DNA from 2 places in the Sphingomonas sp. GC_Shp_6 genome. Region 1 is predicted to be linked to the other one. Evidence: riboswitches for the same ligand, from Rfam matches in the RefSeq annotation. Region 1 holds a riboswitch; the other holds the start of a gene.
The links. Region 1 has a riboswitch for thiamine pyrophosphate ahead of OXQ95_RS11440 (TonB-dependent receptor). Riboswitches for the same ligand answer to the same signal wherever they lie in the genome.

Region 1 (7,079 bases):
TCGCCGCCGCCTCGTCGGCGGTGATAGCCGGCCAGGTCGGGGCAGTCATCTCGGTGCCCATGCCGTGAACCCGGTGGCCGGTCACGCTCAGAATCCGCGCGACAACGTCGCCATCACGGCCGCCCCGCTTCCGATATAATAAGCGGGTGCCGAACCAGCGATCACCGTGCCGCCCCGGCCGGTGGCATCATGCGCGTTGGTGGTGACCGCCTGGACGCCCGACAGCACGCGCGGATCGGTCACGTTGATCGCATTGATGCGCAGGTCGGTACGCTTCCCGTCGATCCAGTCGGCTAGGTGCAGGCCGACGGACAGGTCGAGCGTGGCATAGCCCTTGATGCTCTCGTCGTTCATAAACGTCGCATATTGGCGGCCGACATATTTCAGCGCGAAGCTGCCGAAGAGGCGTCCGTCGTCATAGGTGCCGCCGCTGCCGAACTGGAACGTCGGGCTGGACACCGCATGCTTGCCGCGCGTGGGTAAAAGGTCCCCGCCGACCGGCAGATCGTCGCCCAGCCGCGCATGAAGATACTCGCCCGACAGATAAACGCTGACGCTCCGCGCCGGGCGATAGTCGATCTCGGCATCGACGCCGTAGGATCGCTGCGATCCGGCGTTCAGCGTCGAACTGACCTGAGCGCCACCGACATCGACGATCGTGGCCAATTGCCGGTTGCGGAAATCATAATGAAACCCGGTCACCGACGCGGACAGGCTCGGCCCGATATAGCGATAGCCGAGTTCCTGCGAGATCGCGTATTCGTTCTTCACCACGGTCGTGCCCGCACCGCTCAGCGCGCCACCCTCATAGCTGTCGAACAGCGTGAACTCGTTCGGCGTGCGGAAATTGGTCGTGAGGTTGGCGAAGATCTGCTGACGATCGTCGAGATCGTAATGGACCGCCGCCCGCGGCAGCGCCGCGAAGCTGTCGAGACGAACCCTCGTCTGCGGGCCGGGCAGATCGTTGCGACCGTCCCGCAGGACGTCGACGCCCTTGAACCCGACATCCACCGACAGCCGCGGCGTGAGCGTCACATGATCGGCCAGGAAGAACGCCTTGGTCACGGTCACCGTGCGCTCGTTCTCATAGGCGAGCAGACGGCCGTCGGCGGTGCGGATCGCGTTCGCCTCGTGACCCCATGGGTCGATCGGGTTTCCGTCGGCGTTGATCGGCGTGTAGGACTGGATCACCCGGTCGGTGCCGTAATCGAACCACAGCCCAGCGGTGATGCGGTGCGCGCCCGCGGTCAGCGTCAGCTTGCTGACGTTGCCGGTACGAAGCTGATCGCCGGTATAGTTGCCCAGCACGGTCGCCACCCCGTCCACCGCGCCGGGCAAGGCGATCGGCTGGGCCAGCGCCTCGTTGCCGAGGAAATTGCCGGTCGTGCTCAACTGCGTCCCATAAGGCGAATTGCCATAGCCGAGCTGCAGGTAGGTCGTGCTGTCGAGCGCGATGGCGTCGCCGAGCGTCAGGTGCACCGGCGCGGAGGCGTAGAAATTGCGGAACGGCGCACGGTAGAGCCGCCAGTAATTCGTATCGCCCGCGGTGTAGCGCGCGTCGTAGTTGAAGCCGCGGCCAGACGCCTGCCAGTCCGCGAGCGTGGGGCTGGGATAGGTCGAGGAATTGGCCGCGTTGAACGACAATGCCAGGCTGGCGCGGTTGCCGTCGCCCCATTCGTCCAGCAGCTTGGCATCGACATGCTGGCGGACGTCGTACCCCGCGCCACGCCAATTATCCGCGCGCGTGTACGAATAGGAGACGAAGCCGCGCAGGCCGGTTCGCCCGATCGTCCCGGTATCGATCCGGGCGAATATCCGTGCGGCGGCGTACGATCCGGCCGAGACGTCGAGCAGACCGCCGGCCCGTGCCTGCGGATCGTCGAGCGACAGCGACAACAGCCCGCCTGCGCCACCGATGGTCGGGGCATCGATGTCGACCGCGCCTTGCGCGAGCGCGATCCGCTTCACGTTCTCGGCATCGGCGAACTGCGCGGGATAGGCGTAATAATAGCCGATGTCGTTCTGCGGCGCGCCTTCCAGCAGCACGCCGATCTCGTCCTGGCCCAATCCGCGCAGGGTAAGGCTCGAACTGGTCGAGAGACCATAGGGATCGCTCGACGACACGTTCGCTCCCGGCAGCAGGTTTACCAGTTGGAAGGCGTTGAGCGTCGGCGCCTGTTTGGCGATGAACGCCGTGGAGATCGCGCTGACCGCCTTGGGCTCGGTCTGGTCGGGCAGCAGGTCCTCCGGATCGCGGCGCCCGATCACCCGGATGTCCACCGGCACGGGATCGGCGGCAGCGGCCTGCTGCGCCGATGCCACCATGGGCAACGCCATCGGCGCACCCAGCATCAGCGCGAGCGCGCCGCCCCGGAGGACCGTCGCGCCGTTATCACGCCAAGCCATAACCGTCATCGTCTCACGTCCACTCCACATGGAGGGACAACGGAAGAGACCGCCAACCCTCCCTACGCCGGTATCACCCGGATCAGGTTCAGCGGGTCATGGGCTGCTGCCCACCTCTCAGCCGCGCGTCAGCGGCCCCCCGGGGAGGGGATCGTCTAGGGCGTTCGCTGCCATGTGCATACTGTTATCGCGCGGCGGCCGCATGGAACCACGAACGGCATTCGGTCCCGTAGCTCCCGATCGTGGCTTAGACGACGCTCACCGAACGGAGACAGGGGTTGGCGTGGCGGGGTGGAGCGGTGCCAGCAACGGCGCCGTCGCCGCGTCGCCCTCTACCGACGGGGCGAAGGTCGGCGCGAGACGCGCGCCCGACGCCTGTTCATAGGCATAGCCATAGCCGAGCAGCCGCGCCTCGCTCCACGCCGGGCCGACGAACGACAGGCCGATCGGCAACCCGCGCACCGCACCCATCGGCACCGTCAGGTGCGGATAGCCCGCCACCGCGGCGAGATCGGCGGGGCCGCTGCCGGCGACTTGATCGCCATTCACCACGTCGATCTTCCAGGCGGGCGGCATCGTCGGCGCCACGAGCGCGGTCACGCCGTTGGCAGCGAGCAGCGCGTCGATTCCGTCGCGCCCCGCGAGCCGCAGCGACAGCGCGCGTGCCGCGCGGTAGGCGGGGTCGCTCAGCCCCTTGGTCGCCTGCGCCTTTTCGAAACTGTCCTGCCCGAACAACGCCAGTTCGCGCGGGTTGGCGCGGTTGAACGCGATCAGATCGGCCAGGGTGCGCGACGGGACGGTCGCGGGCGTGGTCGCGAGATAGGCGTTGAGATCGACCTTCAGTTCGGTCAGCAGCACCGCGAGTTCGGCGGGTCCGATCCGTTCGCGATCCTTGGGTGCGGCGACGTCGACCAGCGTCGCGCCCTGGGCACGCAGGACATCGAGCGCGCGTGCGAACACCGCCTCGACCGCCGGGGACCATGGTCCCACGAACCGCATCACGCCGATCCGCACCCCCTTCAACGCATCGGGCCTGAGCGCGGCGGCATAGTCGCCGCGATGCGCATCGGCCTCGGCGGTCGCCCCGTCGGCCGGGTCGGTGCCGGCGATCGCCTGCAGCACCAGCGCGGCGGTGCGCACGTCCTTCGTCATCGGGCCCGGAGTATCCTGGCTGTGGCTGATCGGCACGACATGCGTGCGGCTGACGAGGCCGACCGTGGGCTTCAGGCCGACGATGCCGTTCACCGAGGCCGGACAGGTGATCGATCCATCCGTTTCGGTGCCGATCGCGGCGTCGGTGAGCCCCGCCGCCACCGCCGCGCCGCTGCCCGACGACGATCCGCAGGGATCGCGATCGAGCGCATGGGGATTGCGCGTCTGGCCCCCGACCGCGCTCCAACCCGAGATGGATGCCGACGAGCGCATGTTCGCCCATTCCGACAGATTGGTCTTCCCCAGGATCACCGCGCCCGAGGCGCGAAGGCGCGCCACCAGCGGCGCGTCGCGGCCGGTGACGTTGCCGAGCAGCGCCATGCTGCCGGCGGTGGTGGGAAGCGGCCCCGTCGTTTCGATATTGTCCTTGATGAGGATGGGCATCCCGAACAGCGCACCCCGCGCCGCCCGGCTCCGATCGAGCGCACGCGCTTGGGCGATGGCGGTCGGATCGAGCGCGATCACGGCGTGGATCGCCGGATCGACCCGCCGCACGCGCGCGATCGCGGCCTTGGTCGCGGCCTCGGCGGATGGCGGAGCCGCCGCCATCGAAAGAACGAACGCCATTGCGATCATAAACCGATCTCCCTTCGCGCAGGATGCAAAGCATTGCGGCTGCGGTCAATCTCGTATGGGGAATGGCTGCAAGGCGATCGGCGAACGCAGGATCACGCTTCACCGCGTGAACCGATGCTGCAAGCCGCGTTCCCGGCGCGTTCAGCCTCGCGGCCCTATCACGTTCCTTCTAAGGAGAGACGACATGAAGATTGCCACTCGAGTTGCCGCCGCGATGCTGGGACTTGGTCTGATGACGGGCGCCGCACAGGCCCAGTCGGTCGATCAACGTCACTATGACCAGCAGCATCGCATCGATCGCGGCATCCGCAACGGAACGCTGACCCCGCGCGAGGCCGCGCGCGTCGAACATCAGCAGCGTTCGATCGACCGGCAGGAAGCGCATATGCGCTATCGCGACGGTGGGCGCCTCACGCGCTACGATCGGGCCCGTATCCAGCAGCGCGAGAACCGCGCGAGCCGGCACATCTACCGCGCCAAGCACAATGATCGCGGCTATTGATCGACCGGGGCGGCAGCGATGCCGCCCCGCTTCTTTGTGATCGCGTTGTCGGATGGGGCACGTACACGCCCGTTCGCCGGTCGCCTGAAAGCGCCAGGTCGCCTTGCAGGGCGGCCACATGACGGACGGTCCAGTCGCATTCGGCGGAACGGAAATGGCCGTCTCGCTGTTGCCCTTTCATAAAGGGAGGGACGCTTGATGCATCTGTTGGACGCCGGGGTCGGAGAGGACGTGCATCTTCCATGGGCGACGGAGCCCAGCGCGCTGGGCTCGAATGAATGCGCCTGGTGCGGTCGAGCGATCTATCTGCCCGCGGTGCCGTGCTCGACCCTCCCGGTCGCAGGACTGGAACGCATGAAGACGATGCCGGGCCAGGGACGGCGTTGCCAATTCGAACTCGGCACCCGTGCACCGGAAATTCTCGCGGAGGCGGGCATCGCCCCGATCGATTAGCCACTGTCGACAGGAGCGTCGCGCCGATCGGAGCCGGCATATGCTGGTCGGCCATCGGCCTGACATCGCGCGATCATGCAGGGACCCAACGCGCCGCCTCGGCGGTTCCTGCCAGATGACACCAACACAGTTGCTCTCCCGACTCGCGCAGGCGGACGGCGAAATTTCCGATCGCTTGAACCGTCAGCGGGACACGTGGCCGATGCGCGTGATCGGTGCGGTCAGTGACATCGGCGACCAACCGCAGATGCGGCTGATCTGCGCCGCCACCATGACGGCCGGCGCCATCCGGCGCGACGGCCGTCTTTTCAGGACCGGCGTGAAGATGCTGGCCGCACACACCATGGCCACCTGGGGCAAGAGCGGCGTCAAGGCCGTGATCGACCGCACCCGGCCCGACAGCGGCGACGATCCCGCCGTCCGGACAGGCGACAGCGACGATCATGAGGAAACGGCGTTCCCCTCCGGCCACAGCGCGGGCGCGATCGCCGTCGCGCAAGCCTTTGCGCGAAGCTATCCGCAGCATGCCATGGCCGCACGGACCGCGGCCATGGCCGTCGCCGCCGCCCAGGTGCCGCGGGGCACGCATTATGTCGGTGACGTGCTCGCGGGAACGCTGATCGGCGTGGCGGCCGAACATTTCAACGATGCCGTGCGCGCGCATCTGCCGCGCGAAGGATCGGATACGCCACGCGATAACCGTGGAAACAGGATCGCGCGGCTGGCGCCGACCGGGTGAACCGCTACAGCCATCGGCCATGGCCTTGTTGCCGCACGCGAATCTGAAGGCCGCCCCGCATGGAAGACACGATCCTGCTCCTGATCGTCGGCGTGGCGGTCGCCGGCGTGTTCGGCCAGTGGCTCGGCTGGCGGCTGAGGCTGCCGGCGATCATCCCGCTCTTGGTGATCGGCGCGATCGCGGGTCCGATCGCGGGCGTGGTGAAGCCATCCGTGGCATTGGGCGAGGTCATGCGCCCGGCGATCGGCATGGCGGTGGCGATCATTGTCTTCGAAGGCGGGCTGAACCTCAACCTGCGCGAGCTTCGCTCGGCCGGCTCGGGCGTCCTCCGCCTGGTCGCGGTCGCTTTGCCGCTCAACTGGGTGTTCGGGACGCTCGCGACGCATTTCGTCGCGGGGCTGAGCTGGCCCGTGGCGATCCTGGTGGGTGCCATCCTCGTCGTCACCGGACCGACCGTCATCATGCCGCTGCTGCGGCAGGCCAAGCTCGAACCTAGGCCGGCGTCCTTCCTGAAATGGGAGGCGATCGTGAACGATCCGATCGGCGCCACCGTCACGCTGCTGGTGCTGAGCTTCCTGACGCTGTCGACGACGATGAGCACGGGGGACGCGCTGCTGCGGCTGACGTGGCGCACGCTGGTGGGCGGTGGCGTGGCGGCGACCCTGGGGCTGATCGTGCCGTTCGGCATCCGCACGCTGTTCCGCCGCGACCTGGCGCCGGAATATCTGAAAACGCCGATCCTGCTGGCCGGCGCGCTCGGCGTGTACGCGGCCGGCGAAGCGGTGCAGCCCGAGACGGGCCTGGTCGGCGCGACGCTGTTCGGCGTGGTGCTGGCCAATATCGACGTCACCGGCCTGCAGGAACTGCGCCGCTTCAAGGAATCGCTCACCGTCTTCCTCGTCTCCGGCCTGTTCATCCTGCTGACCGCCAATATCGACCGGCAGACCGTGACGATGCTGAGCTGGCCGATCGCGGCGACGACGCTGGCGATCCTGTTCGTCGCGCGGCCGCTGGCGATCGGTCTTGCGACGATCGGGGCGAAGGTGACCTGGGCCGAACGGCTGCTGGTCGGCTGGATCGGGCCGCGCGGCGTGGTCGCCGCCGCGATCGCGGGCGTCGCGGGGGAAAGACTGGCCAATGCCGGTTATCCCGATGCCCGGCTGGTGCTGCCGCTCGTCTTCGCGGTGATCG
Region 2 (7,079 bases), on a different contig from region 1:
CAAGGCGACGAGCCGCCCGGCCACCGGATAACAGGCAAGGATCGCTTCAGCCTCAGCCGCCGTGATCGCGGGCCATGCCGGCGCCACCAGCCCGGTGCCAATGCCGTGCACGCGGTGTGCCCCGTCCGGCGTCGCGACCACCACCGTCAGAACGCGCGCGAGAGCGTCGCCACGACCGCGCGGCCGCTGCCGACGAAATAGGCAGGCGGCGATCCGGGGATAATCGTGCCGCCGCGCGCGACGGTGTCCTGCGCGTTGGTGCCGATCGCCTCGACGCCTGACAGCACGTGCGGGTTGGCCGCGTTGACGACGTTGAGGCGCAGGTCGGTGCGGTGCGCGTCGATCAGCCCGACGAGATGGACGCCGATCGATAGGTCGATTGTCGCATAGCCCGCGATGCTCTCGTCGTTGGTGAACGTCGAATATTGGCGGCCGATGTATTTGCCTGCCAAGCTGCCGAACAGGCGGCCGCCGTCATAGGTGCTGCCCAGCCCGAACTGCACCGCGGGACTCGACACCGCACGCCGCCCGCGCGTCGGCAGCAGGTCGCCGTCGGCCGGCAGGTCGTCGTCCAGCCGCGCGTGCAAATATTCGCCCGAGGCGTAGAGGCTGAGACCCTTCGCCGGTCGATAGTCGATCTCGCCGTCGACCCCCGCGGACGTCTGTCGCCCCGCGTTGATCGTCGAATTGACGAGCGCGCCGCCGACTTCGACCACCGTCGCGAGCTGACGGTTGCGGAAGTGATAGTGGAACGCGGTCAGCGACGCCGACACGACCGGACCGACGTAGCGATAGCCCACCTCCTCGGAGACGGAATATTCGTTCCGGAGCGTGGTGGTCCCCTGCCGGCCCACCACGCCGCCGTCATAGCCGTCGTAGAGCGTGTATTCATCCGGCGCGCGGAAACTGGTCGTCACGTTGGCGAAGAGCTGCTGGCGATCGCCCAGCCGGTAGTGGACGGCGGCGCGGGGCAGCGCGGCGAAGCCGTCGAACCGCACGCGCGCCTGTGGCCCGGGCAGGTAGTTGCGCCCGTCGTGCAGCACGTCGACTCCCTTGAAGCCGACATCAAGCGTGAGGCGCGGCGTCACCGCGATCGCGTCGGCGACGAAGAACCCCTTGGTGACGGTCACCGTCCGCTCGTCCTCGTAAGCGAGCAGCCGGCCGTCGGCGGTGTGGATCGCGTTGGCCGCATAGCCCCATTGGTCGATCGGGTGCCCGTCGGCGGCGATCGAGGTATAGGACTGGACGTCGTGGTCGGTCCCGTAATCGAACCACAGCCCGGCGGTGATCCGGTGCGCGCCTGCGGTGAGCGTGAGCTTGGCGACGTCGCCGGCGCGAAACTGGTCGCCGGTGAAGTTGCCCAGCACCGTCGCCGTCCCGTCCACCGCGCCGGGAAGCGCGATCGGCAGCGCGAGCGGCTCCGCGCCGAGGTAATTGCCCGTCGTCGACAGCTGCGTCCCGTAGGGCGAGTTGCCATAGCCGAACTGGCCGTAGGTCGTGCTGTCAAGCGCCAGCCGGTCGCCCAGCGCCAGATGTACCGGCACCGAGACGTAGACGTTGCGGAACGGGCTACGATACAGCCGCCAGTAGTTGGTGTCCCCGTCGGTGTAGCGCTTGTCGTAGTTGAAGCCGCGGCCCACAGCGTTCCATTGCGCCAGCGTCGGGCTGAGATAGCTCGACGTGTCGGTGTCGTTGAACGACACCGCGATGCTTGCGCGGTTGCCGGCACCCCATTCTTCCAGCAGCTTGGCGTCGACGTGCTGGCGTAGGTCGTAGCCGGCGCCGCGCCAATTGTCCGCGCGGTTGTTCGAATAGGAGAGAAAAGCCCGAAGCCCGGTCGATCCGATCGTGCCGCTGTCGAGCCGCACGAAGGACCGCCGCTCCGCATAGCTGCCCCGCGACAGGTCGACGAGTGCGCCGCGCGTCCCCTTGGGATCGTCGAGGATGAGCGACAGCAGCCCGCCCGCGCTGCTCACCACGGGGGAATCGATGTCGACCGCGCCTTGTGCCAGCGTGATCCGGCGCAGGTTTTCGGCATCAGTGAATTGCGAGGGATAGGCGTAGTAATAGCCGATGTCGTTCTGCGGCGCTCCTTCCAGCAGCACGCCGATTTCGTCCTGGCCGAGCCCGCGTAGCGTGAGGCTGGAACTGGTCGACAGGCCATAGGGATCGCTCGACGCCACGTTCGCCCCCGGCAGCAGCGCGACGAGCTGGAACGCGTTGAGCGTCGGCGCCTGCTTGTCGATGAACTCGAACGAGATCGCGCTGACCGCCTTCGGGGCCGTCTGCTCGGGCAGCAGCGCTTCGGGATCGCGACGGCCGACGACCTCGACCTCCGCCGGGTCGGCGGAAGCGGTGGCGACCTGCTGGCCCGCCGCCATCGCTGGCGATGCGAAGAAGACGGCCGGCAATCCCGCCGCGAGCGCCGGCAGGCCCAGGCGTCGCACCGGCGCGGCGGATCGGTGGTGATGGAAAGCCGGCCTGATCATCGTTTCGTGTCCACTCCATGCGGAGAGACAACGGACCTGCCGTCGACCCTCCCTACGCCGGGTTCAACCGGATCAGGTTCAGCGGGTCGTGGGCTGCCGCCCACCTCTCAGTCGCGCGTCAGCGGCTCCCCGGGGATACCGCCTTTTAGGTCGAGGGAGACGATGCGGGAAGTAGTTAGATTAGGGCGTCTTTCGGATGTTAGTTCGGCGTTACGGCCGGGCGGGATGCCGCCGGCCTCGACGGGATGCGAACGTTGTTGGCTACCGGGGCTTCGACAAGTTGCGCGCGTACGAGTTCGAGCGGACCGCTGCCGACGCTCACCCGGCCCCGGAACGGATTGTCGAGGATGCCGACCATGAAGACCAGCAATCCGAGCAGCGCGCACATCTGAACCGTCATCCACAAGTGCATCCGGTAGCTCGCCGTGTGAAAGAACCATGTCGTTGTGATGCAGAGCAGGCCACCGATCACCACCAGCGCCCAAATCGGCGCCGGAAGGCCGCGGTCGACGGCGTTGAGCCGCGCCCGCCGGGTCTCGATCAGGACGTTCAGCTGCTTGAACACTTCGCCTTGAAGGATCTGCTCGTTCGGAGCCGCGGGAGCGTAGGCCATGAGGTGATCCTGGAACGCGTTGACGTATCTGCCGGACTCGGTTGGCACGATTCCCTGCTGCTGCAGCGGCCAGCTCACGGTGATGACGTTCGCCAGATAGCCCGACAGGTCGTGCCGAAGTTCGCTTCGCACGGGTTCCCGGTACGAGCCGACATCGCGATATAGACTCGCCACGACCGCGGCCTCGCCATCCACCTTGTCGCCGACCGCCGAGAACGTCTCCCATGTGCCTATTGCCACGAGCCCGAGCGTGATGCCGTAGAATACCGTCAGCGCGGCCAGGAAGTAGCCGACGATGTCATTGTGCGAGTGGTCGACCTTGTGGATCTGCCTCACCCAGCCACGCGTGAGATGCAATCCGCCGACCCCGAAGACGACGAAGAACGCAATGACGATGGTGGCGAACAGCCAGCTCGGCAGGTCGTAGAGCCAATAGAGCGTCATGGTAATCCTTTCCGCCACCGTAGCCGGACCGGTGCGTGCGCCGGTCGCGATAACGTGCCGCGACTGCGTGTATCAACCAAGCAAGATTATTCGCGAGCCGCGTAAGCGGTCGCCGCTACCGCGAGCCCTCGCATGCGGGATGGCATTTGTCTGTGAAGACGGAACCCGCGCTTCATCCGGGCGCTCCGCCAACAAGCCAGGCAACCAGCTATGGCGGATAAGGAGCCTGCCGATGTCGACCCCCGAGGATCTGAAGGACGTGTACGTTGACGAGATGAAGGACCTGTGGTCCGCCAATGACCAGATGACGAAGGTGCTCAAGAAGATCACGAGCAAGGCGAGTGACGCCAAGCTCAAGGAGATGCTGACCTCCTCGCAGGAGGGGATCGCGAAGCACACCGCCGTTCTGAAGGAGTTGATCGCCGCGCAGGACGAAAAGGTCTCGAAGGAGCATTGCAAGGGCATGGAAGGCCTCGTTGCCGAAGCGACGAAGCACGTGCTGGAGGAAGGGCCGAAGAAGGGGCCGGTGCTCGATGTCCTGATTATCGCCCAGTATCAGCGCATGACCCACTACGGTATCGCCGGGTTCGGCACGGCGGCCGCCTATGCCAAGGCGCTCGGCCTCAAGGACGACGCGAAGAAGCTCGCCGAGGCGACCAAGGAGATCTACGGCGGCGACGAGTATATGACCAAGCTCGCCGAGACGTCGGTCAACCTGCAAGCCGAAAACGCCTGATTCACACGGGTGCCCGCCGCGCGGCGGGCACCCGTCCTTTTCGAGATCGCAAAGCCAGTATGAGCATCATGTTGAGCGCTACCTTCGACACACGCCGCGAAGCGGAGATGACCGTCGAACGGCTGGTGCAGGAGTTCGGCCTGGATCGGGCAGCGATCTTCATTGCCGCCGCCGGCATCGAGAACAGCGTTGGCCAGGAACAGGCGGGTTCGGACGGTAAGGCCGGTGGTCCCAGCCCGGAGGCTCGCACCGATACTCCGCTGCATGATACGATCGTCGTAATGGTCGACACGCCGGACGAGGCGACCGCGAGCAAAGTGCGTTCCGCCTTCGCCGAGTTCGAGGCGACGGACGTGTCCGAGGTAGCCTGACGTGGCCACATCCTTGCCTTGGAACGGCAACGATGCAACTATCCGCCTTTATTTGAACACAAGCGGAACCAAAGTTTACTAACTCCGTTAGCGCAACAACCTGCCCGATCGGCCGGTGTCGCACGGGCGGCGTGAGGTTTTGAGCCAGATCGCGAGTAAGCCACGCCCGGTGGTCTCGCAGCCACGATCGGCTCAGACGTGCCAGAACCCGACGATCTCACGCAGATCATCCCTACCGTCGAAGAGTCTGTCACCGTCGACAAGGTCGTGGTGCAGACTGACGCTGTTCGCGTTCGGACGTTGGTCGAAGAGACCGATGTCTTGGTCGAGGACGTCGTTGATCGCGAGGCCCTGAAGATCAAGCGCGTACGGCTAGACCAGCCGGTCACCGTTGCGCCGCCACCGCGCGAGGAGGGCGACACCACGATCATCTCGCTAATCGAGGAGCGGCTGGTGGTCGAGAAGCGGCTGTTCGTCGTCGAGGAAATCCATGTCACGCGGGAGAAGACGCAGGAGCGCGTCACAATTCCCGTCACGTTACGCGCTGTGCGCGCGACGGTCGAGCGGCCCTCGGAACCATCAACAACAGGGAACACGACCAATGGCTGATCCAAATGACACGCGCGGCGCTCCGCCTCGCGAGATCCACATCGAGAAGAAAAAGACCAACTGGCTGGCCTGGATCGCGTTGATCCTGGGTATCCTGGCGGCGCTGCTGGCGCTCAGCCGGTGCAACCGTAATGACGACGCGGTAGTGACCCCCGCGCCTGCACCCACCAGCACGGCGACGACAACGCCTCCGGTCGGTATCAAGCATATGGCGCTGCCAGGCGGCAAGACGGTCGATCTTCAGCCGCAGACGCTGAACTACGACCTGCAACGCTTCCTCGCGAGTAATGCACCTGCGCCGCGGACCTTCACGTTCGACAAGCTGAACTTTGACACTGCCTCTACGCAGATCAGGGCCGACGACCAGCCGACATTGGCTGCTCTGACCCAGATCCTCGCTGCCTATCCGAAGTCGACTGTTCGCCTGGTCGGATACGCTGATGCCCGCGGCACTGATGCTGCGAACATTAAGCTCGGCGCCGACCGCGCAGCATTGGTTGGTAAGGCGCTGACCGATGGCGGCATCGCCGCCAGCCGGATCACCACTGCCAGCGGCGGCAACAGCAACCCGGTCGCGAGCAACCAGACCGCGAACGGGCAGGCTCAGAACCGCCGCACCGAGCTGGTGGTCACCGCCAAGTAGTTTCCCCCTTCTACCCCCAGGAGAATACCCATGACCCGTACGATCACCGCGTTGTTCGATAAACGTGCTGATGCCGAGGCTGCCGAAGCCCGTCTGAAGGCCTCCAACGTTGATGCCGGCCACATCTGCATCCATGACCAGTCGACGCAGGGCTACAGCGCCGACAAGCACTCGACCCACACCGACATGGGCATGTGGGCATCGGTCAAGAACGCGCTTCTTCCCGATGAGGATCGCCACACCTACGAGGAGGGTGTCCGTCGCGGCGGCTTCCTGCTGACCGCCGACGTCGGCGAGGAGCATATCGACGACGCGGTGAAGGTGCTGGAGGAGGCCGACACGGTCGACATCGACGAGCGCTCCAATCAGTGGCGCCAGTCGGGTTGGGACTATGCTCCTGGTGCCGCTCCGACAGTCGGTGCCGCTGCTTATGGCACCACGGCGGCACCCATGAAGACGGAGACTAATGCGGCCGGCGAGGAGGTCGTACCGATCATCGAGGAGCAGCTAGTCGTCGGTAAGCGCGAGGTTGATCGCGGCGGTGCCCGCGTTCGCTCCTACGTCACTGAAACGGCGGTCCACGAGCAGGTCCGTCTGCGCGACGAGAAGATCAACGTGCAGCGCCGCGCGGTTGATCGGCCGATGACGGACGCCGACGATGCATTCCGCGAGCGGACGATCGACATGACCGCGACCGGCGAGGAAGCGGTGGTCGGCAAGACCGCGCGCGTCGTCGAGGAGGTCGTGATTTCCAAGACTGCTGGCGAGCACGTCGAGGAGATCAACGACACGGTGCGTCGCACCGACGTCGAGATCGACGAGGACAAGGGCACTTCGGTCGATCCGACCTACAAGCGCTGAGCGAAGACGTGGAGTCGTGCGGGCGTTTTGCCCGCACGACCTTGTCGCCACCCACTCGAGCAAGCGACTTAGTCGAGGAAGGAGCAGACGTTGTATCTTGATCCTGCTTCCTCTGGCACCCGGACTACAATCGACGTGACCATGCGTGAGCGCCGATTCGGCCTTGAGCAAAACCTGTGGAACCGCGTCCGTGCTGCGTTTCCATCGCAGACGTGTTCGACTCTCCGGCTTGAACAAAGCGGTGGCGATCACCTGCTGCTTATCGTTGACGAGAACCGAGCCTTTCGATTTCCGCGGCCCGGCAAGCATGGGC

Region 2: it holds a riboswitch for thiamine pyrophosphate, as region 1 does, so the genes downstream of both, OXQ95_RS15850 (TonB-dependent receptor) here and OXQ95_RS11440 (TonB-dependent receptor) in region 1, are expected to answer to the same signal.

The regions. Positions count from the first base shown of each region.
Region 1 is NZ_JALNUO010000008.1:127,815-134,893, reverse strand. Features, by position in the region: gene OXQ95_RS11445 (phosphotransferase) at 1-61, opposite strand, end outside; gene OXQ95_RS11440 (TonB-dependent receptor) at 88-2,325, opposite strand; TPP riboswitch at 2,449-2,558, opposite strand; gene OXQ95_RS11435 (amidase) at 2,665-4,194, opposite strand; gene OXQ95_RS11430 (hypothetical protein) at 4,379-4,696, shown strand; gene OXQ95_RS11425 (hypothetical protein) at 4,892-5,149, shown strand; gene OXQ95_RS11420 (phosphatase PAP2 family protein) at 5,190-5,888, shown strand; gene OXQ95_RS11415 (sodium:proton antiporter) at 5,948-7,079, shown strand, end outside.
Region 2 is NZ_JALNUO010000017.1:54,061-61,139, reverse strand. Features, by position in the region: gene OXQ95_RS15855 (phosphotransferase) at 1-102, opposite strand, end outside; gene OXQ95_RS15850 (TonB-dependent receptor) at 147-2,381, opposite strand; TPP riboswitch at 2,522-2,631, opposite strand; gene OXQ95_RS15845 (DUF4239 domain-containing protein) at 2,689-3,546, opposite strand; gene OXQ95_RS15840 (DUF892 family protein) at 3,545-4,282, shown strand; gene OXQ95_RS15835 (hypothetical protein) at 4,342-4,653, shown strand; gene OXQ95_RS15830 (YsnF/AvaK domain-containing protein) at 4,852-5,262, shown strand; gene OXQ95_RS15825 (OmpA family protein) at 5,255-5,905, shown strand; gene OXQ95_RS15820 (YsnF/AvaK domain-containing protein) at 5,936-6,766, shown strand; gene OXQ95_RS15815 (aminoglycoside phosphotransferase family protein) at 6,857-7,079, shown strand, end outside.